Regions from separate parts of the Kitasatospora sp. NPDC057223 genome, predicted to be linked through region 1. Evidence: riboswitches for the same ligand, from Rfam matches in the RefSeq annotation. Region 1 holds a riboswitch; each other region holds the start of a gene.

Evidence for each region. Region 1 has a riboswitch for cobalamin ahead of ACFUK0_RS20565 (cobalamin biosynthesis protein). Riboswitches for the same ligand answer to the same signal wherever they lie in the genome.
Region 2: linked by a shared signal. The riboswitch ahead of ACFUK0_RS15975 (HoxN/HupN/NixA family nickel/cobalt transporter) and the one ahead of ACFUK0_RS20565 (cobalamin biosynthesis protein) in region 1 are both predicted to bind cobalamin.
Region 3: linked by a shared signal. The riboswitch ahead of ACFUK0_RS16690 (ribonucleoside-diphosphate reductase subunit alpha) and the one ahead of ACFUK0_RS20565 (cobalamin biosynthesis protein) in region 1 are both predicted to bind cobalamin.

What each region holds. Positions count from the first base shown of each region.
Region 1 is NZ_JBHUWW010000056.1:11,473-20,884, forward strand. Features, by position in the region: gene ACFUK0_RS20535 (acyl-CoA dehydrogenase family protein) at 58-1,260, shown strand; gene ACFUK0_RS20540 (phosphatidylserine decarboxylase) at 1,767-2,459, shown strand; gene ACFUK0_RS20545 (CDP-alcohol phosphatidyltransferase family protein) at 2,446-3,324, shown strand; gene ACFUK0_RS20550 (hypothetical protein) at 3,412-4,917, opposite strand; gene ACFUK0_RS20555 (alpha/beta hydrolase family protein) at 5,095-6,210, opposite strand; gene ACFUK0_RS20560 (helix-turn-helix domain-containing protein) at 6,361-7,071, opposite strand; cobalamin riboswitch at 7,314-7,508, shown strand; gene ACFUK0_RS20565 (cobalamin biosynthesis protein) at 7,613-8,608, shown strand; gene ACFUK0_RS20570 (cobyric acid synthase) at 8,605-9,412, shown strand, end outside.
Region 2 is NZ_JBHUWW010000037.1:33,688-43,099, forward strand. Features, by position in the region: gene aroB (3-dehydroquinate synthase) at 1-1,038, shown strand, start outside; gene aroQ (type II 3-dehydroquinate dehydratase) at 1,035-1,475, shown strand; gene ACFUK0_RS15960 (AAA family ATPase) at 1,564-2,538, shown strand; gene ACFUK0_RS15965 (Fpg/Nei family DNA glycosylase) at 2,615-3,424, shown strand; gene ACFUK0_RS15970 (ArsR/SmtB family transcription factor) at 3,452-3,835, opposite strand; cobalamin riboswitch at 3,919-4,136, shown strand; gene ACFUK0_RS15975 (HoxN/HupN/NixA family nickel/cobalt transporter) at 4,167-5,273, shown strand; gene ACFUK0_RS15980 (M24 family metallopeptidase) at 5,401-6,507, shown strand; gene efp (elongation factor P) at 6,596-7,159, shown strand; gene nusB (transcription antitermination factor NusB) at 7,162-7,602, shown strand; gene ACFUK0_RS15995 (thioesterase family protein) at 7,748-8,590, shown strand; gene ACFUK0_RS16000 (hypothetical protein) at 8,726-9,412, shown strand, end outside.
Region 3 is NZ_JBHUWW010000040.1:14,270-23,681, reverse strand. Features, by position in the region: gene ACFUK0_RS16705 (tetratricopeptide repeat protein) at 1-232, shown strand, start outside; gene def (peptide deformylase) at 331-978, shown strand; gene ACFUK0_RS16695 (ribonucleotide-diphosphate reductase subunit beta) at 1,044-2,039, opposite strand; gene ACFUK0_RS16690 (ribonucleoside-diphosphate reductase subunit alpha) at 2,087-4,498, opposite strand; cobalamin riboswitch at 4,686-4,826, opposite strand; gene ACFUK0_RS16685 (GNAT family N-acetyltransferase) at 4,989-5,486, opposite strand; gene ACFUK0_RS16680 (helix-turn-helix domain-containing protein) at 5,873-6,850, shown strand; gene ACFUK0_RS16675 (histidine phosphatase family protein) at 6,864-7,631, opposite strand; gene mctP (monocarboxylate uptake permease MctP) at 7,753-9,369, opposite strand; gene ACFUK0_RS16665 (DUF3311 domain-containing protein) at 9,366-9,412, opposite strand, start outside.

The DNA.
Region 1 (9,412 bases):
CGGCAGCACCGCAGCACCCCCACCCTCTTTCTTCACATGCATGACAGGAGCCGCACGATGGGACGCCTCGCACAGACCGACGGCCTCACCGAGATCCAGCGGGACATCCTCGCCACCGTGCGGGACTTTGTCGACAAGGAGATCATTCCGGTCGCCAACGAGCTGGAGCACAAGGACGAGTACCCGACCGCCATCGTCGAGGGGATGAAGCAGCTGGGCCTGTTCGGCCTGACCATCCCCGAGGAGTTCGGCGGCCTGGGCGAGTCGCTGCTCACCTACGCCCTGGTGGTGGAGGAGATCGCCCGCGGCTGGATGTCCGTCTCCGGCATCGTCAACACGCACTTCATCGTGGCGCACATGATCAACGCGCACGGCACCCAGGAGCAGAAGGAGTACTTCCTGCCCCGGATGGCGGCCGGCGAGATCCGCGGTGCCTTCTCGATGTCCGAGCCCGGCCTCGGCTCCGACGTCGCGGCGATCTCCACCAAGGGCGTCAAGGACGGCGACTTCTACGTCCTCAACGGCCAGAAGATGTGGCTGACCAACGGCGGCACCTCCACCCTGGTCGCGGTCCTCTGCAAGACCGACGAGGGCGGCAGCACGCCGTACCGCAACATGACCACCTTCCTGATCGAGAAGACGCCCGGCTTCGGCCCGAACCCGACCGTTCCCGGCCTCACCGTGCCCGGGAAGATCGAGAAGATGGGCTACAAGGGCGTCGACACCACCGAGCTGGTGCTCCAGGACGTCCGCATCCCGGCGGACCGCGTCCTCGGCGGCGTCCCCGGCAAGGGCTTCTACCAGATGATGGACGGCGTCGAGGTCGGCCGGGTCAACGTGGCCGCGCGCGGCTGCGGTGTCGCCCGCCGCGCCTTCGAGCTGGGCATCTCCTACGCCCAGCAGCGCTCGACCTTCGGCAAGAAGATCTCCGAGCACCAGGCCATCCAGTTCAAGCTGGCCGAGATGGCCACCAAGGTCGAGGCCGCGCACCAGATGATGGTGATGGCCGCCCGCAAGAAGGACAGCGGCGAGCGCAACGACCTCGAGGCGGGGATGGCCAAGTACCTCGCCTCCGAGTACTGCAAGGAGGTCGTGGAGGACTCCTTCCGGATCCACGGCGGCTACGGCTTCTCCAAGGAGTACGAGATCGAGCGCCTCTACCGGGAGGCGCCGATGCTGTTGATCGGTGAAGGTACCGCGGAGATCCAGAAGATGATCGTGGGACGCCGCCTGCTGGAGGAGTACCGGCTCGCCGACTAGGCACAGCGATTTCCGGCCGTCCGCAGGCCGCCGGAGACCGCCCGGGGTGTTTCACCGCCCGGGGGCGGCTCCGCGGCCCCGCCGACGGCCCGTCGACAGCCGGTGGACGGGCGTGCGGGCCCGTCCCGGCACCCGCCGTACCCCTGTGCGCCCCGGCCTGGTCCGCCGCGGGCCGGTACGGCCCCGGGGGCGGTCGCAGGGCGCGGAAACAGCCGTTACGCGCCCTGCGACCGCTTCTGCGCGCCGTCTTGCGTTCGTCCATTGGGCTGAGACTTGGGTCACCAGGGTCGTCGGACCCCTTGGGAACCGAACCGGGTCGAGCTACGGTCGTACACATAGCAGGCTCACCACGGGCCCGCACCGGACAGACGAACGAGCAGGCGGGTTGCCCACCCACCGTGTGCTCCCGATAGCATCCTCCGGGACAGCACAGCCGTCCCTTTATCACTCGATCCCCGCGGTGGCCCCCGTCCAGCGGCCATGATCCCCCGCGACAAAGGTCTTCGATGCCCATCAGCCCGTCCCCTCACACCTCCGTCACGGACCGCGATGCCCTCGCCGCTCCGACGGCCGGCCGGCGACCCCGCGTGACCATCGCGCGCGGAGCCACCCCCTGGTTCGTCCCCACCCTCGCCACGGCCGCTCTCACCACCGCCCTCACCAGGCGGAACGGTAAGTGGGCCCTGGCAGCGGTGCCGACCTGCGCCCTGGGCGCGGGCATGCTGTGGTTCTTCCGCGACCCCGAGCGTGAGATCGGCACCGGCCGGGTGATCTCGCCCGCCGACGGCGTGGTGCAGAGCATCGATGCCTGGCCCGACGGCCGGACCCGGGTCGCGATCTTCATGAGCCCGCTCAACGTGCACGTCAACCGGGCCCCGCTGCCCGGCACCGTGACGTCCGTCGAGCATGTCGCGGGCGGCTTCGTCCCCGCGTTCAACAAGGACAGCGACCAGAACGAACGTGTCGTGTGGCATTTCGACACCGAGCTCGGCGACATCGAGATGGTGCAGATCGCGGGGGCCGTGGCCCGTCGCATCGTGCCGTACGTGGACGCCGGCACCAAGGTCGAGCAGGGCGAGCGGATCGGTCTGATCCGGTTCGGCTCGCGCGTCGACACCTACCTGCCGGCCGGCGTCGAGGCCGGCGTCGAGGTCGGCCAGAAGACCACCGCCGGGGTGACGCGCCTTGACCGTGACTGATCCTGAGACGATCGCAGGCCTGGATGACGAGGAGACCGAGCTCCGTCGCCGCCGTTGGGCGCGCGACCGCGAGCTGCGGGCTCCGCGTTCACCGCAGCACCTGTCCACCGCCGACTTCCTGACCCTGGGCAACGCCGTCTGCGGCTTCCTGGCGATCTACTCGATCACCACCGGGGTCCTGGTGCCGCACATCACCAACCCGGACGCCGCCCCGGACCGGCACAGTGCCGCGACCGCCGTGGTGCTCCTGCTCATCGGCTCGATGTGCGACCTGTTCGACGGCCTGGTGGCGCGCAAGCTGCGCTCCTCGGCCCTGGGTGCCGAACTCGACAACCTGGCCGACCTGATCAGCTTCGGCATCGCGCCGGCCTACTTCGTCGCGGTCTGGGGCATGGTCTCGCCCGGTTCGGACAGCCGGCTCTCCGCGCTGATCGCGCTGACGGTGCTGCTGTCGGTGGTGCTGCGGCTGGCCCGCTTCTCGGCCGTGAAGATGCGGCCGGGGGTCTTCCAGGGCATGCCGTGCCCGATGGGTGCCATGACGGTGCTCGCCATCGTGCTGCTGGACCCGCCGTTCCTGCCGGGTCTGCTGGCCATCGCCGGTACCGCGTACCTGATGATGAGCCGGATCGAGTACCCCAAGCCGCAGGGCATGCTGGCCACCGCGACGCTCTGCTGGATCGTCGTGAGCATCGGCTGCCTCGCCGCCTGGGCGACCGGCCTGCCGGGTGGCGACACCCTGCTGCACATCGGCGCGTTCGCCCAGATCGCGCTGGCCGCGATGGCGCCGCTGCTGGTGATCCGCCGCAAGGTGGGCCAGAAGGTCGGCGACGTGCGCGCCCGCCGCGCGGAGTCGCGGGTCGGCTGACCGCGGGTACGACAGCGAAGGGGCCCGGATCCACCAGGATCCGGGCCCCTTCGGCGTGCGCGGTGCGTTCAGGCGCCGCCGGTGCGCTCAGGCTCCGCCGGTGTGCACGGCGAAGGCGGAGCGCCGGGCCGCCCGGGCCACCGCCGGGTCGGGGTGCACGCCGGAGACGGCGGTGAGCACCGACGTGGCGCGCGGGTGCCCGGACTGGCGGGCGCGGGCGAACAGCCGCACCGGGTCGCCGGCCGAGGCCGCCTCGACGTGGCCGACCAGCAGTCCCGTCTCGCCGTGGTCGAGGACGGCGGCGGCGGTGTCCACCCAGAGCCAGGCGGCGTCCTCGGCGCCCAGCACGTCGGCCGGCGAGACGCCCTCCTCGTCCGACTGCTCGGCGAGCCAGAGCAGCGCGTACGGGCGCAGCACCGGCTCGTCGACGGCGGCCCGGACGGCCTGTTCGGCGGTGCCGCCCGCGACCCGCAGGGCCTCGAAGGCGAGGCCGCGCACCAGGGCGTCGTCGCCCTGGGCCGCGTCGAGCAGTTCGGCGACGGCACGGTCGACCGGCCGGGCGGCGACCCAGGCGCGGTACTCGGCGCGGGCCGGGCCGGGTGAGTAGTCGGCGCAGGCGTTGAGGAGTTCCAGGGCGCTCTGCTCGATGTGCCCGGCGGCGGTCTGCGCGACGGTGCAGATCTCCTCCAGCTTGGCGCGCACCGCCCAGTGCCCGAGTCCGGAGAGCTCGGCGGCCTCGTCCTTGCGGAGCACGGCGCCGACGGCGGCGAGGCCGTCGAGCATCCAGTCCAGGACGGCGGCGACGTCGGAGGGCGCGGGCGGGTTGTCGACCTGGGGCTCGCGGCAGGTGCCGCGGACGGCGGACACGGCGGAGGCCGCGTGCGGCACGGGCGAGAGCGGGAGCCCGCCGGTGCCGGCGCCCATCCGGCGCTCGTCGAGGCCCCGGCGCAGCAGCTCCATGAGCTCGCTCTCGGGGACGGGGCCGTCGACCAGGTGCAGGAAGGACAGCAGTTGCGGGGCCTGGTCGACGGCCTGCCCGGCGAGCACCGCGAAGACGCCGCGCAGGGCGGCCGGCGGCACCGGGGCGAGCAGGGTCCAGGCGTCGAAGAGTGCGGACCAGCCGCGGACGACGGCCTCGTCGTCGTGTTCCCAGGCGTGCAGGCGCCAGCCGGGTGCGGCGCCGCCGTCGCGGGGCTCGACCAGGCCGGTGAGCAGGGCCTGTCCCCAGGCCTTGGCGGCGGCGCCGACCGTCATGGCGAGCGCGCGGCCGGCCGCGCGGGCGTCGTCGGGCAGGAGTTCGCCGCGCTTGTCGACCTGCTCCAGCTCGCCGGCCCAGCGGGCGATCCGGACGGCGTCGACGAGCATCCGCCGGGCCAGCGGGGCCAGCTCGGCGGGTGCGGGGAAGCCTTCGGGTACGGGGACACGCCCGCGCCCGGGGGCCGGTGCGGGGCCACGGCGGCGGGGTGCGCCGGGGGTGCCCGGACGCGCACCGTCGGTGCGGTGGGCGGTACCGGGCAGACGCGTCACCGTCGCGCCGGTACCGATCGTCGGCGGGAGCGGGGCATCACGGTCGCGCGGGTTCCGAGACGTCACGCCGTGCAGTCTTCCCCGTGCACGGGCGTTCTGTCACATCGAGTTCGGCGAGTCTGCGGGGAGGCGGGGCGGTAGGGGTCACAAGATCGGGCAACAGGCCCCAAACCGGTCCCGCCCGACCCGAAAATGACGTGCTCACGCCACCCTCTGGTACCCGCCGGCACCGGACGGCCGGGTTCAGAGCAGCGGCGTGAGGAACCGCCGCAGGCTCTCCTCGTAGCCGCCCGGATCCGCGTTCCACAGGGCCGCGTGCTCCGCCCCGGGGACGGGCCGCAGGGTGACCAGGTCGGCCCGGCGCTCCCCGAGGCGGGCGGCCGCCTGCCAGGGCGCGACCGCGTCGGCAGGGCTGTGCAGCACCAGCGTGGGCACCTGGAGGTCGGTGCCCTCGGCGAGCCGGGCGAAGCCCGCGAGGTCGACCTTGGAGCGCCCCTCGGCGGCCAGCGCGCCCAGCGCGGCGAGCGGGGCGCTGACACCGGCGCCGGTGGCCTGCCGGCGCACGGTGGCGGGCCAGTCGAGCACCGGCGAGTCCAGGATCAGCCCGCTGACCGCCGACGCCCAGGTGGAGCGGGCGGCCGTCTGCAGGGCCATCGTGGCGCCCAGCGACCACCCGTAGAGGACGACCCGGCCCGCACCGCTGTCCAGGGCCAGCCGGACGGCCGCCTCGACGTCGCGCCACTCGGTCTCGCCGAAGTGGCCCAGCCCGTCGGGGGAGGCCGGCGCCCCCTCGTCCCCCCGGTAGGTGACCGAGAGGACGGGCAGGCCGAGCCGCGCCAGCTGGGGCATCGCGCAGAGCGTCTGCTCGCGGTCGGCGCCCGGGCCGTGCACCAGCAGCACCCAGATGCCGCGCTTGCCGTCCACGTACCAGGCGGGCAGCGCGCCGCCCTCACCGTTGGCGGCGGTCTCGATGAACGGGAGCCCGAGGGCGGTCCCCGGGTCGCCCCGGTACACCCGCGGGGTCAGCCGGACGGCGGTACCTGGCTCCGGGGCGCCGTCGGCGCGCTCCAGACGGCGGGTGACGCCCTGCGGGGAGCTCTGCAGGACGTCCCCGACCACCGCGTGACCGTCCGCCCCCCATTCGAGGGCGTAGCGGCCGGGGCGGGCGCTCTGCGGCGTCCGGGTGAGCGTGACGCGGCCGGCCGCCAGGCCGGTGACCCGTACCTGCGCGGCGCCCTTCGGGGCGCCGCCCGCCCCCGGGTGCACCGCCCGCTCGGAGACCCTGCGGCCGAGCGCCAGCACGGCGACGCCCGTCCCGGCTGCGGCTGCCGCCACGACGGCTGCGGTTCCCCAACGCATATCGCTCTCCCCGCTCTGGTGCCTGCCGCTCCGCCGCCTCGCCGGCCGCGGCCCGGTTGCATACACACACCAGTCCACTCGCCGCGCGGGCGGGCGGCCACCGGTGCGGGCCGTCCGGGGCACGGAACGCCGGCTCGCCGCCGGCGCCGGTCAGACCGGGATCCCGGTGTGCTGCCCCGCCAGCAGCTCCCAGAAGCGCTCGGCGAGCGGGCGGTCACGCCGGGGCGGCTCAGGTTGCGCCGGGGCGGCGGACCCCCAGCTGCCCGCACCCCAGTGGGCGGTGACCTGCTGCTCCTCCTGGAGGTCCGTCAGGACGGCGGCCAGGGTCTCCCGCGGCACCGGGACGATCCGCCCGATCGCCTTGACCTGCGCCTGCCAGCGCCCGTCGACGCACCGGCGCAGCCGCTGTTCGAGTTCGTCCCCGCGCCCGAGCACGGCCGGCACGTCCCGCAGGGTCAGCCCGAGCACCTGGGCCAGGGCGTACGTCTGGTCCTCGTCGCCGTTCCAGCTGCCGGTGGCCTCCGCCAGTTCGTACGCGCGCGGCGGGACGCCGATCCGGCGGGCCGCCTCCTCCCGGCCCAGCTCGCGGGCCACCCGGAAGTCGCGCAGGCAGGCCGGGCGGGCGCCCATCAGCTGCGCCGGCGGACACCACAGGGCGCGGGCCAGGGCGATGAACTCCTCCTCGGACGGCCGGATCTCACCGCTCTCCCAGCCGATGACGTGGCCGGGCAGCAGCCGGATCCCGTGCGCGGCCATCCCCTCGGCCACCTGTTGAGGGGTCAGGCCCAGTCCGGCACGGTGTGCCCTGGCCGCCGCGGGCGAGAAGGGGACCGGCGGCAGGTGGGGCTGTCTGGGTCGCATGGGGAACGACCGTACGGGCCGGGGCCGGTGCGCCCCCAGGCTCCGAACGCACGAAGCGCGGCCCGGGCTCCACCCGCGCGACCGGCGGATCGTCCAGAGCCCGACGGCCCGGCGGGCACCGTACTCGGAGGTAGCGACGGTTCCCGGGGCCGGCCGGCCGGCCGCCCAACCGCCGCTGCGGGCGCGCCCGCCGTGCCCGCCCGGCGTGTGACCAAACCCTCCGCGACCTCGGTTGACGCCCGGTCGAACAGCGTGATGGGATCCTTCAGCCAAACGGAGGCAATGCAGAGGAAGCCGGTGCGAATCCGGCGCGGTCCCGCCACTGTCACCGGGGAGCACACTCGAACAGGCGTCAGCACGGCCCCCCGGGGCCCGCGGACGCCCCGGGCGTGCCCGACCCGGAAGCCAGGAGACTCTCGCCCCCGGTACGTCGATCCAGGGCGCGGACCCTGAGTGAGGACACGCACGCCATGCAGGCTGCCCGGGCCGACCACCGGCCACCGTCGAACCGAGCCCGCCGCCGAACCGCGTCGCCCCTGCCGTGCGCGGGCTGACCCGCAGCGCAGCCTTCGCCCTCGGAGCCGTCGCCGGATACCTCGCCGACGCCCGCTTCGCGGACCCCCGCCGCGGCCACCCCGTGGCCGCCTTCGGCACCGCCGCCGGCCGCCTGGAGCGGCTGCTCTGGCGTGACCGCCGCGCCGCCGGCACGGCGTACACGGCGCTCTGCGTCGGCACCGTCGCGGCCGGCGCCGTGCTGGCCGAGCGGACGGCCGGGCGGCTCCCCGCCGGCCGGGCGGCGCTGGCCGCCGCCGCGACCTGGACGGTGCTCGGCGGCACCTCGCTCACCCGGGAGGCGCGGACCATCGGCCGCGCGCTCTCCGCGGGCGACCTCGCCGCCGCCCGCGAGCGGCTGCCGCACCTGTGCGGGCGCGACCCGAGCGCCCTCGACGAGCAGCAGATCGCCCGCGCCGTGGTCGAGTCCGTCGCCGAGAACACCGCCGACGCCGTGGTGAACGCCCTGGTCTGGGGTTCGCTGGCCGGCACCCCCGGCCTGCTCGCCTTCCGCGCCGTCAACACCCTGGACGCGATGGTCGGGCACCGCTCGCCGCGCTACGCCCGGTTCGGCTGGGCCTCGGCCCGGCTCGACGACGTGGCGGGCTGGCCGGGGGCCCGGCTCACCGCCCTGCTGACGGTCTGCGCCGCTCGCGAGCCCGGCACGGCCTGGCGGGTCTGGCACCGCGACGGCGCCGCCCACCCCAGCCCCAACGCGGGCCGCGCCGAGGCCGCCTTCGCCGGCGCCCTCGGGGTGCGGCTGGGCGGCACCCTCGCGTACGGGGCGCGGGTCGAGCACCGGCCGGTGCTCGGCGCCGAACTGCGCCCGGTCGGGGTGGACGACATCGAGCGCGCCTGCCGGCTGTCCCGCCGGGTCGGCCTGCTGGCGCTCGGCGTCACGGTGGCCGGGCACGGCGCCCTGCGGTACGCCCTACGGACAGTCGGTGGGCAACGAGGCAGTCAACGAGAGGGTGGCCGGAATTGAGCGGGGCACTGCTGGTCGCCGGAACGACGTCGGACGCGGGCAAGAGCGTGGTCACGGCAGGGATCTGCCGGTGGCTGGCCCGGCAGGGCGTCAGGGTCGCGCCGTTCAAGGCGCAGAACATGTCCCTCAACTCCTTCGTCACCGCCGACGGCGCCGAGATCGGCCGCGCGCAGGCGATGCAGGCGCAGGCCGCCCGGGTCGAGCCCGAGGCGGCGATGAACCCGGTGCTGCTGAAGCCCGGCGCGGACGGCCGCAGCCAGGTGGTGCTGCTCGGGCGGGCGGTCGCCGAGGTCGGCGCGATGGACTACCGCGAGCGCAAGCCCGTCCTGCTGGAGCGGGCCCTGGAGTGCCTGGCCGACCTGCGGCGCCGGTACGACGTGGTGGTCTGCGAGGGCGCGGGCTCGCCCGCCGAGATCAACCTGCGGGACCGCGACATCGCCAACATGGGCCTGGCCACCGCCGCCGGGCTGCCCGTCGTCGTGGTCGGCGACATCGACCGGGGCGGGGTGTTCGCCGCCATGTACGGAACGCTGGCGCTGCTGTCCGCCGAGGACCAGCGGCACGTGGCCGGCTGGTTCGTCAACAAGTTCCGCGGCGACGCCCGGCTGCTCCAGCCGGGCCTGGAGATGCTGCACGGCCTGACCGGCCGTCCGGTGCTCGGCACCCTGCCGATGCTCAAGGGCCTGTGGCTGGACGCCGAGGACTCGCTCGACCTCTCCACCGTCGTCGACCGGGAGGACAGCCCCGGCCCGTACGGCGCGGACGTGCTGCGGGTGGCCGTGGTGCGGTTCCCCCGGCTGTCCA
Region 2 (9,412 bases), on a different contig from region 1:
TACGACGTGCTGATCGGGCACCAGCTGCTCGGCGAGCTGAGCAAGCTGATCGGCACCCGGGCGCGGCGCGTCGCGATCATCCACCCGGAGGCGCTGGAGGCCACCGGCGAGGCGATCCGCGAGGACCTCGCCGGCGAGGGCTACGAGGCGATCGCGCTCCAGGTGCCCAACGCCGAGGAGGCCAAGAGCGCCGAGGTCGCCGCGTACTGCTGGTCGGTGCTCGGGCAGACCGGCTTCACCCGCAGCGACGTGATCGTCGGCCTCGGCGGCGGCGCCACCACCGACCTGGCCGGCTTCGTCGCCGCCACCTGGCTGCGCGGGGTGCGCTGGGTCTCGATGCCCACCACGCTGCTCGGCATGGTGGACGCGGCCGTCGGCGGCAAGACCGGCATCAACATCGCCGAGGGCAAGAACATGGTCGGGGCGTTCCACCCGCCGGCCGGTGTCCTCGCCGACCTGGACACCCTGGAGACCGTGCCCAGGCACGACTACGTCTCCGGGCTGGCCGAGGTCATCAAGGCCGGCTTCATCGCCGACCCGGCGATCCTCGACCTGGTCGAGGCCGACCCCGAGGGCGCCAAGTCCCCGGCCGGGCCGCACACCCTGGAGCTCATCCGGCGGGCCATCCAGGTCAAGGCCGATGTGGTCTCCGGCGACCTCAAGGAGGCCGGCCGCCGCGAGATCCTCAACTACGGCCACACCCTCGCGCACGCCATCGAGCGCAACGAGCGCTACAAGTGGCGGCACGGCGCGGCCGTCTCCGTCGGCATGGTCTTCGCCGCCGAACTCGGCCGGCTGGCCGGCCGGCTCGACGACGAGACCGCCGACCGGCACCGCACGGTGCTCGCCTCGGTCGGCCTGCCGCTGACCTACCGCGGCGACGCCTGGCCGAAGCTGCTGGACGCGATGAAGATCGACAAGAAGTCGCGCGGCGACCTGCTGCGCTTCATCGTCCTCGACGGCCTCGCCAGGACCTCCGTCCTGGAGGGCCCCGACCCGTCGCTGCTGGCCGCCGCGTACGCGGAGGTCTCGGCGTGACCCGGGTGCTGGTGCTGAACGGCCCGAACCTCGGCCGCCTCGGCAGCCGCGAGCCCGACGTCTACGGGGCGACCTCGTACGCCGGGCTGGTCGAGCGCTGCACCGTGCTCGGCAAGGAGCTCGGCTTCGAGGTCGAGGTCAAGGAGACCAACTCCGAGCAGCAGATGATCGAGTGGCTGCACTGGGCGGCCGACGAGCGGACCCCGGTGGTGATCAACCCCGGTGCCTTCACGCACTACTCGTACGCGATGCGCGACGCCGCCGCCCAGCGGACGGCGCCGCTCATCGAGGTGCACATCTCCAACCCGTACGCGCGGGAGGAGTTCCGGCACACCTCGGTCATCGCGGCGGTGGCCTCCGGCACCATCGCGGGCTTCGGCCTCGGCTCCTACGAGCTGGCCCTGCGCGCGCTCGCGGAGCAGCTCACCACACGCTGACGCAAGATCAACGGCCCGGCGGCGGACTGTGCCCGCTGCCGGGCCGACGTGTAGTGTCCGGTGTCGGAGACGGTGTCGGGAGGTGACCGTGACGCAGTACGCAGGGGGAGCACAGCTGCCACCCCGCCCGGTGGACCCGCCCGGGCCGTCCGCAGCCGCGGCACCCGCGCCGCAGGTCGCCGAACCGCCCGCCACCGTGCCGATCCCGGTCGTCGTGCCCGCACCGGTGCCGACCGCGACCGTGGCCATCCCGGTCGTCGTGCCCGCCCCGGTACCGGCCGCCGCCCCGCCGGCCGCCCCGGCCGTCGTCGCGGCGCCGCCCGCCGTGGCCGCGCCCGGCCCCGCCGCGTCGCCGCCCCCGTACCCGCACGGCAGCCCCTCGCTGCACCGGCCGGGTGCCGTGACGGCGCCCGCCGCGTCGCCGCCCGCCGCGACCGGGCACTTCCTGCTGCCCTCCGGTTCGCCCGTCCAGCTCCCGGCGCACCCGCCGCAGCCGCACGCCCCCGGCGGCCCGATCGCGGTGCTGCTGATCGGCCCGGCCGGCGCCGGCAAGACCACCGTCGCCCGGCACTGGGCCGAGCGGCGCCCGAGCCCGACCGCGCACATCAGCCTGGACGACGTGCGGGAGTGGGTGCAGTCCGGCTTCGCCAACCCGCAGTCCGGCTGGAACAACGCCTCCGAGGCCCAGTACCGGCTGGCCCGGCGCACCTGCGGCTTCGCGTGTCGCAACTACCTCGCCAACGGCATCTCCTGCATCATCGACGACGCCGTGTTCCCCGACCGGCCGGCCATCGGCCTCGGCGGCTGGAAGCGCCACATCGGCCCCGGCATGATCCCCGTCGTCCTGCTCCCCGGCCTGGACTCCGTCCTCGCCCGCAACGCCCGCCGCAGCGGCAACCGGCGCCTCAGCGACGAGGAGGTGGCCCGGATCCACGGGCGGATGGCCGGCTGGTACAACTCGGGCCTGCCGATCATCGACAACTCCCAGCTGGACGTCGGCGCCACCGCCGCCGCACTGGACCGGGTCATCCTCGCCCGCCTGCTCGGCCACCCCGTGCACTAGATCCGGACCGCCCGCCCTGTCAGTGCCGGCTGGGACACTGGACCCGTCCTGCTGATCCACCGGGGGAGCTGCGCCCGTGCCCGAAGGCCACATCATCCACCGCCTGGCCGCCGAGAACTTCACCGCTTTCGGCAAACGCCCCGTCCGGGTCTCCAGCCCGCAGGGGCGGTTCGCCGCCGACGCCGAGCTGATCGACGGACAGCTGCTGACCGAGGCCGAGGCGACCGGCAAGCACCTGTTCCTCGGCTTCGAGGAGGGCGCCTGGCTGCACATCCACCTCGGCCTGTACGGCGGCTTCACGTTCGCCGAGGGCCCGGCCCCCGCGCCCGTGGGCCTCGTCCGGCTGCGGCTGGAGAACGACGACTCGTACGCCGACCTGCGCGGCCCCACCACCTGCGAGCTGCTCACCGCCGCGGGGAAGGCCGCCGTGCACGCCCGTCTCGGCCCCGACCCGCTGCGCGCGGACGCCGACGCGGGCCTCGCCTGGCGGCGGATCTCGGCCAGCCGCACGACCGTCGCGGCGCTGCTGATGGACCAGAAGGTGCTGGCCGGCGTCGGCAACGTCTACCGCGCCGAGGTGCTCTTCCGGCTCGGCATCAGCCCGCACCGGGCGGGGCGCGACCTCACCCGCGCCGAGTGGGACGCGATCTGGGCCGACCTGGTCGCCCTGATGCACGAGGGCGTCGACGCGGGCCGGATCGACACCGTCCGCCCCGAGCACACCCCCGAGGCGATGGGCCGCCCGCCGCGGGTGGACGACCACGGCGGCGAGGTGTACGTCTACCGGCGGGCCGCGATGCCCTGCCTGGTCTGCGGCACCGCCGTCCGCACCGAGCAGCACGCGGCCCGCAACCTGTTCTGGTGCCCGCGCTGCCAGCAGGCCTGACGGGGGCGGCGCTCCCGGCGGGGGCGCTCAGCCGGTGGCCGAGCCGGGTTCGGTGTGCTCGGCCGCCGTGCAGGGCGCCAGCAGCGCGCCGAGCTGTTCGTCGACGAGCCGGTAGCGCACCACCCGGCCGTCCTTGTCCCCGGCGACCGCGCCGGCCGTCCGCAGCAGCCGCAGGGCCTGCGAGACGGCGGGGTCGCGCATGCCGGTGGCCACGGCGAGGTCGCTGACGGCGAGCGGCCCGGCCCGGTGCAGGGCGAGCAGCAGGGCCAGCCGCCCGGGGTCGGCGAGCAGGGAGAAGCGGTCGGCCCAGGTGCGGACGTGAGCGGTGTCGCCGATCGCCGCGATGGCTTCGCAGACCCGGTGTCCGTCGATGGTCCGGTGGCCCGCGCGCTCGGCCGGTACGAGATGCATGCGTGCCATTGTCGCAGCCCAGGGCATGTGATCCTGGACACCTGCGCAGGTGCGCAGCCTTGCAAGCGTCACCTGACGCCCCGTACGGTGTTGCCCGCCGTGGTGTTCGGGAAGCCGGTGACGGACCTTCAGAGGTCCCAGACCGGCGCGGCCCTCGCCACTGTGATCAGGGAGTCTCCGCACCCTCCCGGCCCCGTCGGGGCCGGGTGGTCACTGGGCGCCGTCGGGCGCCTGGGAAGGCCCGTGCGGAGGAGTTCGGACCCTGTCAGCCAGGAGACCGGCCACGGCATCTCACGAAGTGATCCACGAGGTGCTGGAGCGTGATCCGCAGATGACCCTGCCCGAAATCGAAGCTGCCCCGGTGGCGGCCGCGCCCGCGCTGCCGGCGTTCCGCTGGCGACGCGAGGACACCGTCCGTACGGCCGGGCTGATGGCGGTGATCCTGGCGATGCACGTGGCGGCCTTCGGGACGCTGTTCTTCCTGGTTGCCCCGCACGAGTACGCCGTCGGCACCCAGGTGTTCGGGGTCGGCCTCGGCATCACCGCCTACACGCTCGGCATGCGGCACGCCTTCGACGCCGACCACATCGCGGTGATCGACAACACCACCCGCAAGCTGATGGCGGACGGCAAGCGCCCGGTGTCGGTGGGCTTCTGGTTCGCCCTCGGGCACTCCTCGATGGTGGTCCTGATGGCGGCGCTGGTGGCGGGCGGCGCCCAGCTGGCGAACACGCTGATGGACGAGGACTCGCCGACCCACCAGTGGCTGGGCGTCCTCGGCACGAGCGCCTCCGGTGCGTTCCTGTACCTGATCGGCGCGCTGAACCTGGCCGCGCTGTTCGGCATCCTGCGGGTCTTCCGGGCGATGCGGGCGGGCCGCTACGACGAGGCGGAGCTGGAGGAGCACCTCAACGCGCGCGGCCTGTTCAACCGGGTGCTGAACCGGGCCACCCGTTCGATCACCCGCCCCGGCCAGATGTTCCCGGTCGGGATGGTGCTGGGCCTGGGCTTCGACACCGCGACCGAGGTGACGCTGATGGTGATGGCCGGCAGCGGCGCCGCCGCGGGGCTGCCCTGGTACGCGATCGTCTGCCTGCCGCTGCTGTTCGCGGCCGGGATGAGCCTGTTCGACACGCTGGACGGGACGTTCATGAACTTCGCGTACCAGTGGGCGTTCTCCAACCCGGTGCGCAAGGTGTACTACAACCTGACCATCACCGGCCTGTCGATCGCGGTGGCGTTCATCATCGGCACGATCGAGCTGGTCAGCGTCCTGCACGAGAAGCTGGACCTGACCGACCCGGTGTCCGGCTTCGTCGCCGGCCTGTCGCTCGACAACGTGGGCTATGTGATCGTCGGACTCTTCGTGGTCGTCTGGGCGGCGGCGATCGCGTACTGGCGCCTCGGCAGGATCGAACAGCGCTGGTCGCCGTCCTGACCGGACGCCCGCGCTCAGGCCGCCGCCCCGCTGAGCGGGCCCGCGAAGCCCGGCCGGACAGCCGACGCGTCCGCCCGTCCGGCCTGCTCGGCGGGCGAACCGGCGCCGGGCTCCGTACGCTCGACCCATGTCTGATGCGTACGCGGGCCGGCGGGAGCGTCTGAGGGAACACTGCAGCGCGTCGGGGACGGACGCGGCTCTGATCACCCGGCCGGCGAACGTCCGCTACCTGACCGGCTGCGCCCCCTGCGGGGCGACGCTGCTGCTCACCAGGGAGCGCGCCCTGCTCGCGCTGCCGGACGACCTGCCGCCGGACGACACCGGCGAGCACCTGCTCGGCGAGGACCTCACCCAGCTCCAGGTGACGGCCGGCGCGGACACCGCGCTCGCCGCCGCCGAGGCGGCCGCCCGGCTGCGGGTCGGCGACCTCGCGGTGGAGGAGCACGACCTCACCGTCAGCCGCCACCGCGCGGTCGCGGCCGTCGCCGAGGGCGTGCGGCTGGCGGACGCGCGCCGGGTGGTCGAGCGGATGCGGGTGATCAAGGACGAGCACGAGATCGCCGACCTGCGGATCGCGGCCGAGATCGCCGACCAGGCGCTCAGCGAGCTGCTCGAATCGATCCTGGTCGGGCGCACCGAGCGGCACCTGGCGATGGAGCTGGAGCGCCGCATGATCGACCACGGCGCCGACCGGGCGGCCTTCCCGGTCTCCGTCGGCACCGGCAGCCACTCCGGGCAGGCGAGCCACCAGCCCACCGACCGGCGGGTCGAGGAGGGCGACTTCCTGACCGTCGTCCTCGGCGCCCAGTACCGCGGCTACGGGGTCTCCACCGCCCGCACGTTCGTGATCGGCGCGTCCCCCGCGCCCTGGCAGGTGGAGCTCCACCGGCTGGTGTTCCGCGCCCAGCGGGCCGGCCGCGAGGCGCTCGGGCCGGGTGTCGAGAGCTGCGCGCCGGACGCGGCGGCCCGCGAGATCCTGCAGGCCGCGGGTCACACCGAGGCCTCTCCGCACCCGCTCGGCCACGGCATCGGCCTGGAGATCCGGGAGGCGCCGCGTCTCGGTCCCGCAGACATGGGTAAACTGGACAATCGCGTGCCGGTCACCGTCGGCCCAGGAGTGCATCTCCCGGGCAGGGGCGGGGTCCGGATCGAGGACACGCTCGTGGTGCGCCCCCTCGAAGAGGGCGGGCCCGAGCTGCTCACCATCACCACCAAGGAGCTCCTCGCCCTGTAGTCCCGATGCCGCACTTGTCCTGCGGCGGCCGGGGCCGGGTCGCGTCCCCTTGGTTCCTTGACAGCTATATCCAGGAGTAAGTGCGCCCGTGGCTTCCACGAACGATCTCAAGAACGGCATGGTCCTCAAGCTCGACGGTGGCAAGCTCTGGTCCGTCGTAGAGTTCCAGCACGTCAAGCCCGGCAAGGGCCCGGCCTTCGTGCGCACCAAGCTCAAGGAGGTCCTGAGCGGCAAGGTCGTCGACAAGACCTTCAACGCCGGCACCAAGGTCGAGACCGCCAACGTCGACAAGCGCGGCATGCAGTTCTCGTACAAGGACGGCTCGAACTTCGTGTTCATGGACACGGACACCTACGACCAGGTGACCATCGAGCCCGCCGTCGTCGGTGACGCCTCCAAGTACCTGCTGGAGGGCTTCGACGCCGTCGTCGCCATGTACGAGGGCGCTCCTCTGTACATCGAGCTGCCGGCCTCGGTCGAGCTGCTCATCTCGCACACCGAGCCGGGCGTCCAGGGCGACCGCTCCACCGGTGGCTCCAAGCCGGCCACGCTGGAGACCGGCGCCGAGATCGCCGTCCCGCTCTTCCTCACCACCGGTGAGAAGATCAAGGTCGACACCCGCGACGGCAGCTACCTCGGGCGGGTCAAGTAACCGTGTCGGCCGCACGCAGTAAGGCCCGTACGCGAGCCTTCCAGATCCTCTTCGAGGCGGACCACCGGGACGTCGACCCGCAGCGCGTCCTCGCCGACTGGGTGGCCCGTGCACGGGAGCCCAAGCCGGACGAGGGCACCCCGCAGATCGGCGAGTACACCATGCAGCTGATCGAGGGGTACGCCCAGCACGCCCGTCGCATCGACGAGCTGATCGCCACGTACGCGGTGGGCTGGACGCTCGACCGGATGCCGATCGTGGACCGCAACGTCCTGCGGCTCGGCGCCTACGAGCTGATCTGGGAGGACGGCGTCCCGGACGCGGTCGTCCTGGACGAGGCAGTCGAGATCGCCAAGGAGTTCTCCACGGACGACTCCCCGTCCTTCGTCAACGGCCTGCTGGCGCGGTTCATGGAGCTCAAGCCCACGATCCGCCGCGACTGACGCAGCCGGATGCGAAGCATCCTCCGAAGGCCGCCGGACCACACGGGTCCGGCGGCCTTCGCGTGTTCACGCCGGTGCAGTAGGGTCTTGCTACTGGCAAGTAACACGGATGTCGACCGACCCGGCAGCGGAGGGCGTACCACCCATGACCACGGCGATTCGCAGCGAGTTCGACCAGGGCATCGCCCTGACCCCGCACCCGGACGGGCTCGGCCGCTACGACGGCGAACTCGGGGCGGGCTGGCAGATCGGCGGCGGCGTCAACGGCGGGCTGCTGCTCGCGGTGGCCGGCCACGCGCTCTCGCTGGAGCACCCCGGGCACCCCGACCCGATGTCGATCAGCGGCTACTACCTCTCCGCCTCGCGCCCGGGCCCCGCCACCGTCAGCACCGAGGTGATCCGCCGCGGCCGCAGCCTCTCCACCGGCACCGCCTCCCTCACCCAGACCGGCGAGGACGGCAGGCCCGTCGAGCGGCTGCGCGTCCTCGCCAGTTACGGCGACCTGGCCGCCGCCGAGGGCGAGGTGCACACCAGTGCCCGGCCGCCGCAGCTGCCGCCGCCCGAGCAGTGCATCGGCATGGAGCACGCCCCCAAGGAACTGATCGAGCAGGCCGCCCTGCTGGAGCGCTTCGACCTGCGGCTCGACCCGTCCACCGTCGGCTGGGCCCTCGGGCAGCCGTCGAGGAACGGCCGCATCCAGGGCTGGTTCCGGCTCGCCGACGGCCGTGACCCCGACCCGCTGCTGCTCCTGCTGGTCGCCGACGCGCTGCCGCCGGTCACCTTCGACCTCGGCCTGCCCGGCTGGGCGCCGACCATCGAACTGACCGTCCACCTGCGGGCCAGGCCCGTCCCCGGCTGGCTGCGGGTCAGCCACGCCACCCGCAACCTGGCCGGCGGCTACTTCGAGGAGGACGCCGAGGTGTGGGACGAGTCCGGCCGCCTGGTCGCGCAGTCCCGCCAGCTCGCCCGCGCCCCGCGGCCGGCCTAGCCACTCTGCGCGGCGCGCACCTCACGCGCGGTTACAGGGCTGTGACACATCGTGCGTGTGTGACTCCCGGGGGTGGGGAGGAACAGGAGCAACGGCGCCCCCGCCGCACCCGCCTCCCACCCCCTGGAGCTCCCGATGCCCCGCAACGGCCGCCCCCGCCGCCCCGCACTCCCCTCCTGCCAGGCCCCGGGCTGGGGGCGCCGCCCGCAGGCCGTGCGGGAGCAGGCCCGGCACAGTGAGCAGGCCTTCATCACGGGCATCCTGACCAGCCGTGAGGACTTCGAACGCGCCCGCCCCTGGGGCCTCGCGGACGCGGCCGACTACGACGGCTACCTCGCGGACACCGCCGCGCTGCTGGCCGAGGCCCACCGCACCTTCGAGGTCGTCCGGGCCCGGATGTTCCACCCCGCCGACTTCGAGGACTTCTGCCTGCTGCACCGGCTCGACCCGGCCGAGCCCGCCGCCCGGGACCGCTACCTGGTCAACCCGCCGCTCCAGGCCCAGCTGCTGCCCTACCAGGGCGAGGAGCTCGCCGCCGACTTCGTCCCCCGCCTGGTGCGCGCCCGGGAGAACGGCCTGACGCTGCGCCACATCGAGCTGCTGCTCGACGACGGGCCGGCCGGCGGACACGGCGGCGGCCAGGGCGCCGGCGAGAGTCCGGGACCGGTCCGCGAGGCCTACCAGCGGGGCGCCGAGGTCTTCCGCCGGATGCTGGTCGGTGCGGGCTTCGGGGTGTACGAGTTCCGCTGCACGGTCGACGCGCCGGGCGGCCGGCTGGAGGCCGCGGCCCGCATCCTGCACTGGGAGGACGGGGTGGTGCGG
Region 3 (9,412 bases), on a different contig from region 1:
GATGCCCACCGACGACGGCCGCACCGCCCACCACGACCCGCACGACGACGGCGACGCCGCCCACCCCGGGCACCTGAGCCACCTCAGCCAGGGGGCCGGCGGGCTGGCCTGGCTGGCCGAGCGGGAGTGCGGCATCGCGGCGCCGGCCGGGCTGGTCCGGGTGCTGCTCGACCGCTGGGTGGCGGCGGCGCCGGGCAGCCGGGCCTACCGCGACCTGGAGGAGGTCTGCTGAGGCGGGCCCGCTCCTTCCCCGGGTAAGGGACGTGGGCCCGCCGGGGGCCGTACCCTTGAGCGGACACCTCGGCAGACCCATGGGAAGCGGAAGAATCGATGGCGGAGCAGCACGACCACACCCACGAGCACGACCACGAGCACGGCGGGGAGCAGGCCGGTCAGGCCGCACCGCTGAAGGTGGTCGGTGAGGAGCCGGACCTCTCCAAGGGCACCGCCCGCCCGATCACCGTGGTCGGCAATCCCGTCCTGCACCACGAGTGCAAGGACGTCGTCTCCTTCGACGCCGCCCTCTCGACGCTGATCGACGACATGTTCGTCTCGATGTACGCGGCGGAGGGCGTCGGCCTGGCGGCCAACCAGATCGGCGTGGACGCCAAGGTCTTCGTCTACGACTGCCCGGACGACGAGGGCGTGCGCTACATCGGCCACGTCGTCAACCCGGTGCTGGAGGAGCTCCCGGCCGCGCGCCGGGTGCTGGACGACAGCAACGAGGGCTGCCTGTCCGTCCCCACCGCCTACGCGGAGCTGGCCCGCCCCGACTTCGCGGCGGTGACCGGCCAGGACAAGGACGGCAACGCGATCCGGGTGGAGGGCACCGGCTTCTTCGCCCGCTGCCTCCAGCACGAGACCGACCACCTGTACGGCCAGCTGTACATCGACCGGCTCTCCAAGCGCGACCGCAAGGACGCGCTCAAGCAGATGGCCGAGGGCACCGCGAAGTACGCCACGGTTCCCAACGACTGACGCCGTGACAGGCAGGAGGGCCCGGTACCGCGGATCCGCGGTGCCGGGCCCTCCTGCCTGCGGGCCTAGAAGTCGTCGTCGAAGGCGACCGAGCCCTCGACGGCCACCTGGTAGGCGGACACCCGGCGCTCGAAGAAGTTGGTCAGCTCCTGGACGTTCTGCAGCTCCATGAACCCGAACGGGTTGCTGGAGCCGTAGCGGACCGGCATGCCGAGGCGGGCGAGCCGCTGGTCGGCGACGGTCTGCAGGTACTCCCGCATCGACGCGGTGTTCATGCCGGGCAGGCCCTCGCCGCAGAGGTCCTGGGCGAACTGGAGCTCGGCCTCGACGGCCTCCTCCAGCATCTCGGTGACCTGCTTGGCCATCTCGTCGTCGAAGAGGTCCGGCTCCTCGGAGCGGACGGTGTCGACCACCGAGAAGGCGAAGTCCATGTGCATGGACTCGTCCCGGAACACCCAGTTGGTGCCGGTGGCCAGGCCGTGCAGCAGGCCGCGGCTGCGGAACCAGTACACGTACGCGAAGGCGCCGTAGAAGAACAGGCCCTCGACGCAGGCCGCGAAGCAGATCAGGTTCAGCAGGAACGCGCGGCGGTCGTCCTTGGTCTGCAGCGAGTCGATGTGGTCGACCGCGTTCATGTACTTGAAGCAGAACTGCGCCTTCTGGCGGATGGAGGGGATGCTCTCCACCGCGTCGAAGGCCGCCGCGCGGTCGTCCGGATCGGGCAGGTAGGTGTCGAGCAGCGTCAGGTAGAACTGGACGTGCACGGCCTCCTCGAACAGCTGCCGGGACAGGTAGAGCCGGGCCTCGGGGGAGTTGATGTGCTTGTAGAGGCTCAGCACCACGTTGTTGGACACGATCGAGTCACCGGTCGCGAAGAAGGCGACCAGCCGGCCGATCATGTGCCGCTCGCCCTCGCTGAGCTTGGCGAGGTCGGCGACGTCGGAGTGCAGGTCCACCTCCTCGACGGTCCAGGTGTTCTTGATCGCGTCCCGGTAGCGGTCGTAGAACGACGGGTAGCGCATCGGACGCAGCGTCAGCTCGAAACCGGGGTCGAGCAGCATCTTCTCGCGGCCGGGCGCGTCGAAGTCGGTCTCCGGGGTGGGGGAACTCACTGGCAGGCCTCGCAGGACTCGGGGTTCTCCAGGGAGCAGGCGAGCGCTGCCTCCTCCTCCGGAGTGAGGGTGGGCGTCGGCACGGACACCGGGGCCGGGGCGGCCGCGCGGGCGGCGCCGGAGGCGGCCTGAGCGATCCGGGTGGCCGGGCGCGACCGCAGGTAGTACGTGGTCTTCAGGCCGACCTTCCAGGCGTACGCGTACATCGAGCTGAGCTTGCCGATGGTCGGCGCCGCCATGAAGAGGTTCAGCGACTGGCTCTGGTCGATGTACGGCTGCCGGGCGGCGGCCAGGTCGATCAGCGCGCGCTGCGGCAGCTCCCACGCGGTGCGGTACAGCGAGCGGACCTCGACGGGCAGCCAGTTCAGCTCCTGCACGGAGCCGTTGGCCTCGCGCAGCGCGTCCCGGGTCTGGGCGTCCCAGACGCCCAGCTCCTTGAGCTCGCGGACCAGGTACGGGTTGACCTGGAGGAACTCGCCGGAGAGGGTCTCGCGCTTGAACAGGTTGGACACCTGCGGCTCGATGCACTCGTACACGCCCGCGATGGACGCGATGGTGGCGGTCGGCGCGATCGCCAGCAGCAGCGAGTTGCGCAGGCCGGTGGCGGCGATCCTGGCGCGCAGCGCGTCCCAGCGCTCCGCCCACTGCGGGGCCGTCTCGAAGTGGTCGATGTGCAGCTGGCCGCGGGCGGCGCGGGTCTCCGCGTACGCCTCGTGCCGGCCCAGCTCCTCGGCCAGCTCGTTGGAGCGCTCGTAGGCGACCAGCATGATGCGCTCGGCGATCAGCGTGGACAGCCGCTTGGCCTCGGCGGAGTCGAAGTCCAGGCGGAGCTGGAAGAAGACGTCCTGAAGGCCCATCACGCCGAGGCCGACCGGGCGCCAGCGGGAGTTCGAGGCGCCGGCCTCGGGGGTCGGGTAGAAGTTGATGTCCACCACGCGGTCGAGGAAGGTGACGGCGGTGCGGACGGTGGTGTCCAGCCGGTCCCAGTCCATCGCGTTCAGCAGGTCGGCGGGGGTGGCGCCGGGGGCGACGTGCGCGCCCAGGTTGACCGAGCCGAGGTTGCAGACGGCGGTCTCGGAATCGTCCGTGACCTCGATGATCTCGGTGCAGAGGTTGGAGGAGTGGACGGTCCGGCCGGGGACGGCGGTCTGGTTGGCGGCGCGGTTGGAGGCGTCCTTGAAGGTCATCCAGCCGTTGCCGGTCTGCGCCAGGGTGCGCATCATCCGCGAGTAGAGGGTCTGCGCGGGGATGGTGCGCACGGCCTTGCCCGCGGCCTCGGCGGCGAGGTAGGCGGCGTCGAAGTCGGCGCCCCACAGGTCGACCAGCTCGGGGGTGTCGGCGGGGGAGAACAGCGACCAGTCGGCGTCGGCGTTCACCCGGCGCATGAACTCGTCCGGGATCCAGTGGGCGAGGTTCAGGTTGTGGGTGCGCCGCGCCTCCTCGCCGGTGCTGTCGCGCAGCTCCAGGAACTCCTCGATGTCCGCGTGCCAGGTCTCCAGGTAGACGCAGGCCGCGCCCTTGCGCCGGCCGCCCTGGTTGACCGCCGCGACCGAGGAGTCCAGCGTGCGCAGGAACGGCACGATGCCGTTCGACTTGCCGTTGGTGCCGCGGATCAGCGAGCCGCGCGAGCGGATCCGGCTGTAGGACAGGCCGATGCCGCCGGCGTGCTTGGACAGCCGGGCGATCTGCGCGTAGCGCGAGTAGATCGAGTCCAGGTTGTCCAGCGGCGAGTCCAGCAGGTAGCAGCTGGACATCTGCGGGTGCTTGGTGCCCGAGTTGAACAGCGTCGGCGAGGACGGCAGGTAGGACAGCGCGCTCATCAGCGCGTACAGCTCGGACACCTCGCGCACCGACTGCTCGTCGTCGCCGACCGCCAGGCCGGACGCGACGCGGAGCAGGAAGTGCTGCGGGGTCTCGATCACCTTGCGGGTGATGGGGTGGCGCAGCAGGTAGCGCGACTGGACGGTGCGCAGGCCGAAGTACTCGAAGCGGTCGTCGCCCCTCTGGTCGATCAGGGCGTCCAGGGTGTCGGCGTGCTTGGCCACGAACGCGGCCGTGGTGTCGCCGATCAGGCCCTCGGCGTGGCCGACCGTGATCGAGGCGGAGAAGGACACCGCGCCCTGGCCGACGGCCTCGTCGGCGATCTCCAGGGCGAGCAGGCGGGCGGCGAGCTTCGAGTACTGCGGGTCCTCGGCGATCATCGACGCGGCGGCCTCGACGGCCAGCCCGCGCAGCTCCGCGAAGTCGGAGCCGGCGTGGCGGCCGCGCAGGGCGGCGGCGGCGACGTGGCCGGGGTCGACCTCGGGCAGGTCTGCGCTGCGGTCGGTCAGCAGCCGCAGGAGCGCTCCGCCCGGGTCGGACACCGTCGGGTCGGACGGTGCGGAGGTGCTGGAACCCTGGGCGGGCAGCGTGGCTGAGGCAGCGGTGGTCAAGGCGCTCTCTCCTGGCGGCGATCGGCGGACGACTCAAGGTCACCGGGCCGTACGGGGGCAGGGGAGCACGGCGCGTGTGCCGGGTGGCGTCGCGCGACGGTGTCTCCCCGGCCCGCCCGCGAGGCCCGGAAGTGTTGCCGTGCTGCAGGGCCTCTGCGGGGAGGCCGTGTGGCACGCCGTCGGCAGGTATTCGGACTCGCGGGGCCTTGGGAACAGCCCGCTCACCGCTGCGGGGCAGTCCCGGATTCGCACCGGGTTCCCCTGCGTTCGACAGCAGGAGTGAGCATACATCTAGTGCCGCTGATCCTTGTTACCACCACATGTTGTGTCGCGCCGATCGTTTGTTCGAGTGGGCGAGTGGTGTGGAGTCATCCCGGAGGGGCCCTTGACGTGGCTTTCCGGGGCCCGTGCGGGCCGTTCGGGCACCCCCCGCGCGCCGGTGGCTGCGGGTGTCCGTCCGGTGCCTTCAGAGGGCCTTGCTGTAGACCAGCAGGTCAATTCCCGGGGCCGGTGACCAGTCCCGCCCGGGCGCGCGGCGGAAGCCGATCCGCTCGTAGAGGCGGTGTGCCGCGTGCATGTCCGGCCGGGTGGAGAACGCCATCGCGGTCAGGCCCAGCGCGCCGCTGCGGGCCAGCGCGGCCCGCACCAGCGCCTCGCCGACGCCCCGGCCGCGCGCCGGGGCGCCCGTGGCGAGCATCCGGATCTCGCCCTCGTGCGGCTCGGCGACGTCGGCCCAGACGGTGCCGCCCGCGGCGAAGGTCACACAGCCGAGGACCTGTCCTCCTGGCCCGCCGTCGACCGCGACGAGGAGTTCGGCCTCCCGGGCCCGGCGGGCGGTGTCGCGCAGGAGGTCGACGTAGGGGCCGTCGGGCGCGGTGTGGCCGCCCCCGACGAAGGCCTCGACGCAGACCTCACCCGCACCCGGGAGGTCCTCTTCGCGGGCGTGGCGGATGACGATGTGCATGGCGCCAGTGTGCCGGAGGGCAGGTCGCCGGCGGCGGGGAGGGTGCCGGCCGGGAGGGTGCCGGCGAGGGGCTCGGATGCCGGGCCGGGGGCGCCGTGCAGCCGGTCGGGGGTGCCGGGGTCGGCCGGGTAGCCGGTGGGCCGGTGCCAGTTGTCGCGGCCGTGCCGGCTGTTGCGGTCCACGTCGCGGCCGATCAGCACGCCGAGCAGGCCGAAGCCGCCGACGGCACCGAGCAGGGAGAGCGCGCCTGTGAGCGCCGAGGAGTCCATGACTCCACTCTGACGGCGCGTCCGGGGCGCCACGAGTGGCAGGAACGCAGGATTGCATCGAAATACTGCCACCCCGACCCTGGCGCCCGGCCCGGCCCGCACGGCATGCTGGACGGCATGCTCAAGAACGTCGTCGCCGTCGTCCTGGAAGAGGTCCACCCCTTCGAACTCGGCGTGGCCTGCGAGGTCTTCGGCCTGGACCGCAGCGAGGAGGGCCTGCCGGTGTACGACTTCGCGATCGCCGGCGCCCACCCGGGCCCGCACCGCACCCACGCGGGCTTCACCGTGGACGTACCGCACGGCCCCGAGCGGCTGGCCACGGCCGACCTGGTGATCGTCACCGCGACCGGCCTGCGCGACTCCTACCCGCTGCCCGTGGTCGACGCGCTCCGGGCAGCCGTCGACCGCGGCGCCAAGGTCCTCTCCATCTGCAGCGGCGCCTTCCTGCTCGGCCAGGCCGGGCTGCTCGACGGCCGCCGCGCCACCACCCACTGGCGGTACACCACCGAACTCGCCCGGCGCTTTCCCCGCACCACCGTCGAGCCCGACGTGCTCTACACGGACGCCGACCCGGTGATCACCTCGGCCGGCACGGCCGCCGGCATCGACGCCTGCCTGCACCTCGTCCGCCGCATGCAGGGCGCCGAGACCGCCCGCGGGATCGCCCGCCGGATGGTCGTCGCCCCGCACCGCGAGGGCGGCCAGGCCCAGTTCGTCGCCCGCCCGCTCCCCGAGGACGACGGCGCCTCACTCGGCGGGCTGCTCGACTGGATGCGCCACCACCTCGACCAGGAGTGGACGGTCGACCAGCTCGCCGCCCGCGCCCACATGTCCCCGCGCACCTTCGCCCGCCGCTTCCAGCAGGAGACCGGCACCACCCCGCACCGCTGGCTCACCGGCCAGCGGCTGCTGCTCGCGCAGCGCCTGCTGGAGGGCACGGCCGAGCCGGTGGACGCCATCGCCGCCCGCTGCGGCTTCGGCAACGGCGCCGCGCTGCGCCACCACTTCGGCCGGTGGCTGGGCACCACGCCACTGGCCTACCGGCGCACCTTCGCGGGCGGCGCCTGGGCGGGGGAGCCGGGCCTGCGGGTCTGACCGCCCGGCCCGCTCACCGGCCGGCGGCGAGGTGCTCCGTCCCGTTCCACTGCTCGCGGCGCAGCCGCCCGCCGGCCGCCCGCCACATGCTGGTCGAACAGTTGCGGACCTGCTCCAGCTCCAGCAGCTGCTGCTCGGTGAGCCGCTCCAGCGCGTAGCGCAGCATCAGCACCGTGCAGTCGTGCGCCACCAGGAGCACCGGGCGGCCGTCCTCCTGCTCGGCCAGGTCGCGCAGGCAGCTGCGGACCCGCAGCGCGACGTCCGACCAGGACTCCCCGCCCGGCGGCCGGTAGTACAGCTCGCCCATCCTGCGCCGCCGGGCCGCCTCCTCCGGATGCTTCGCCTCGATCGCCGCTCTCGTCAGCATCTCCAGGACGCCGAGTTCGCGGTCCCGCAGCCGCTCGTCGTAGCGGACGGCCAGCGAGATGGGCACCGCGCCCAGCCCGGCGGCCTGGGCGAGCGCGATCCGGGCCGTCTCGGCGGTGCGCACGTACGGGGAGCACCAGACGCTGCGCGGGCGGTCGGCGGTGGGCAGGGCGGCCCACCACCGGCCCAGGGCGTGCGCCTGCTGCTGGCCGTGCATGGAGAGCGGGATGTCGGCGTCCCGGCAGCTGATCGGGACGCTGAGCGCACCGGCGGCCTCGGCGAGCTGGAACTCGACGTTGGCGGTGGACTCGCCGTGCCGGGTGGCGATCAGCAGGGAGGGCTGCCGGACGTCCGGTGTGCTCCGGTGCTGCGTCTCGGCGTGCTGTCCGTTGACGGTGGTGCCGGTCTCTGCCATGGCCGCGTCTCCCCGTTGTCGTCGAGTGCCTCGGACGGCCCGCTCATACAAATATGATCGCGCCGCCTCCTCCAGTGTTCACGGAGGTGACGGCGCGATCACAGGGCGCGCGCAGGGTGTATCAGTGCGCCGCCACCGGTACCGGCGCGCTCGCCGTCGCCTCGTCGCCGGCCTCGGCGCTGTAGTCGGACGGGCTGGTCTCGTCGACGCCCTCGGCGGCCTTGGCGGCCCGCAGGACGAGCGTCAGCACCACCGCCACCACGAGGTTCAGCACGAAGGCCGTCAGGCCGATGTAGCCGATCTCCCCGATCCCGGGGATCGCGGCCGCGTTGCCGCCGAAGTGCTTCGTGGCGGGGCTGGCGATGCCCCAGGCCTTCCAGGTGCCGTAGACCATGCCGACCGCCCAGCCGGCGAACAGCGCCCAGCGGTGGAACCAGCGGGTGAACAGCCCGCCGACGATCGAGACGAAGGTCTGCAGGATCCACAGGCCGCCGAGCAGCTGGAGGTTGATCGCGGACTGCTTGTCCATGGTGAGGACGAACGCCAGCGCGCCGACCTTCACCAGCAGGGAGGCGATCTTGGCGACCTTGGTCTCGTCGGCCGGCGTGGCGGCCGGCTTGATGAACTCCTTGTAGACGTTGCGGGTGAACAGGTTGGCGGCGGCGATCGACATGATCGCGGCCGGCACCAGCGCCCCGATACCGATCGCCGCGAACGCGACGCCGGTGAACCAGTCCGGGAACATGTTCTCGAACAGCTGCGGCACCGACAGCTGTGCGTTGAACCCCTTCACCCCGCTGCCGACGCCGGCCGCGATGGCCATGAAGCCGAGCAGCGCCAGCAGGCCGAGCATCAGCGAGTAGGCCGGCATGATCGCCATGTTGCGCCGCACCGTCTTGCGCGACTTGGAGGCCAGCACACCCGTCACCGAGTGCGGGTACATGAAGAGCGCCATCGCCGAGCCGAGTGCCAGCGTGGCGTACGTCCACTGCTTGTTCTCGGGGATGACCAGCGAACCGGGCGACTTGGGCGCGCTGAACTTCTGCGCGGCCGAGTCGAAGATCTGCCCGTAGCCGCCGAGCCGCATCGGGATGTAGATCACCGCGACGATGATCACGATGTAGACCAGGGTGTCCTTCACGAAGGCGATCAGGGCCGGCGCCCGCAGCCCGGAGGAGTACGTGTACGCGGCCAGCACGCCGAAGGCCAGGAACAGCGGCAGGTCCTTGACGAACCAGTTGCTGCCCGGCCCGCCGCCGACCCCCAGCACGTCCAGCACGGCCTGGATGCCGACCAGCTGGAGCGCGATGTACGGCATGGTGGCGAGGATGCCGGTCAGCGCGACCACCAGCGACAGCGCCTTGGAGCCGTACCGCCCGCGCACGAAGTCCGCCGGGGTGACGTACCCGTGCACCCGGGAGACCGACCAGAGCCGCGGCAGGAAGAGGAACACCAGCGGGTACGCGATGATCGTGTACGGCACCGCGAAGAACCCGGCCGCGCCGGTGGCGTACACCGCGGCGGGCACGGCGACGAAGGTGTACGCGGTGTAGAGGTCCCCGCCGAGCAGGAACCAGGTCACCCAGGTGCCGAAGCTGCGGCCGCCGAGCCCCCACTCGTCCAGGTGCAGGGCGTTGTCGGCCCGGCGCCAGCGGGAGGCGAGGAAGCCCATCGCGGTGACCAGGAGGAAGAAGAGGATGAAGACCGTCAGGGCTGTGACGTTCACGCCGTGCTTCATCGCGCGCCACCTGTCTTCGCGGCCTTGCGGGCCTTCTCGTCGC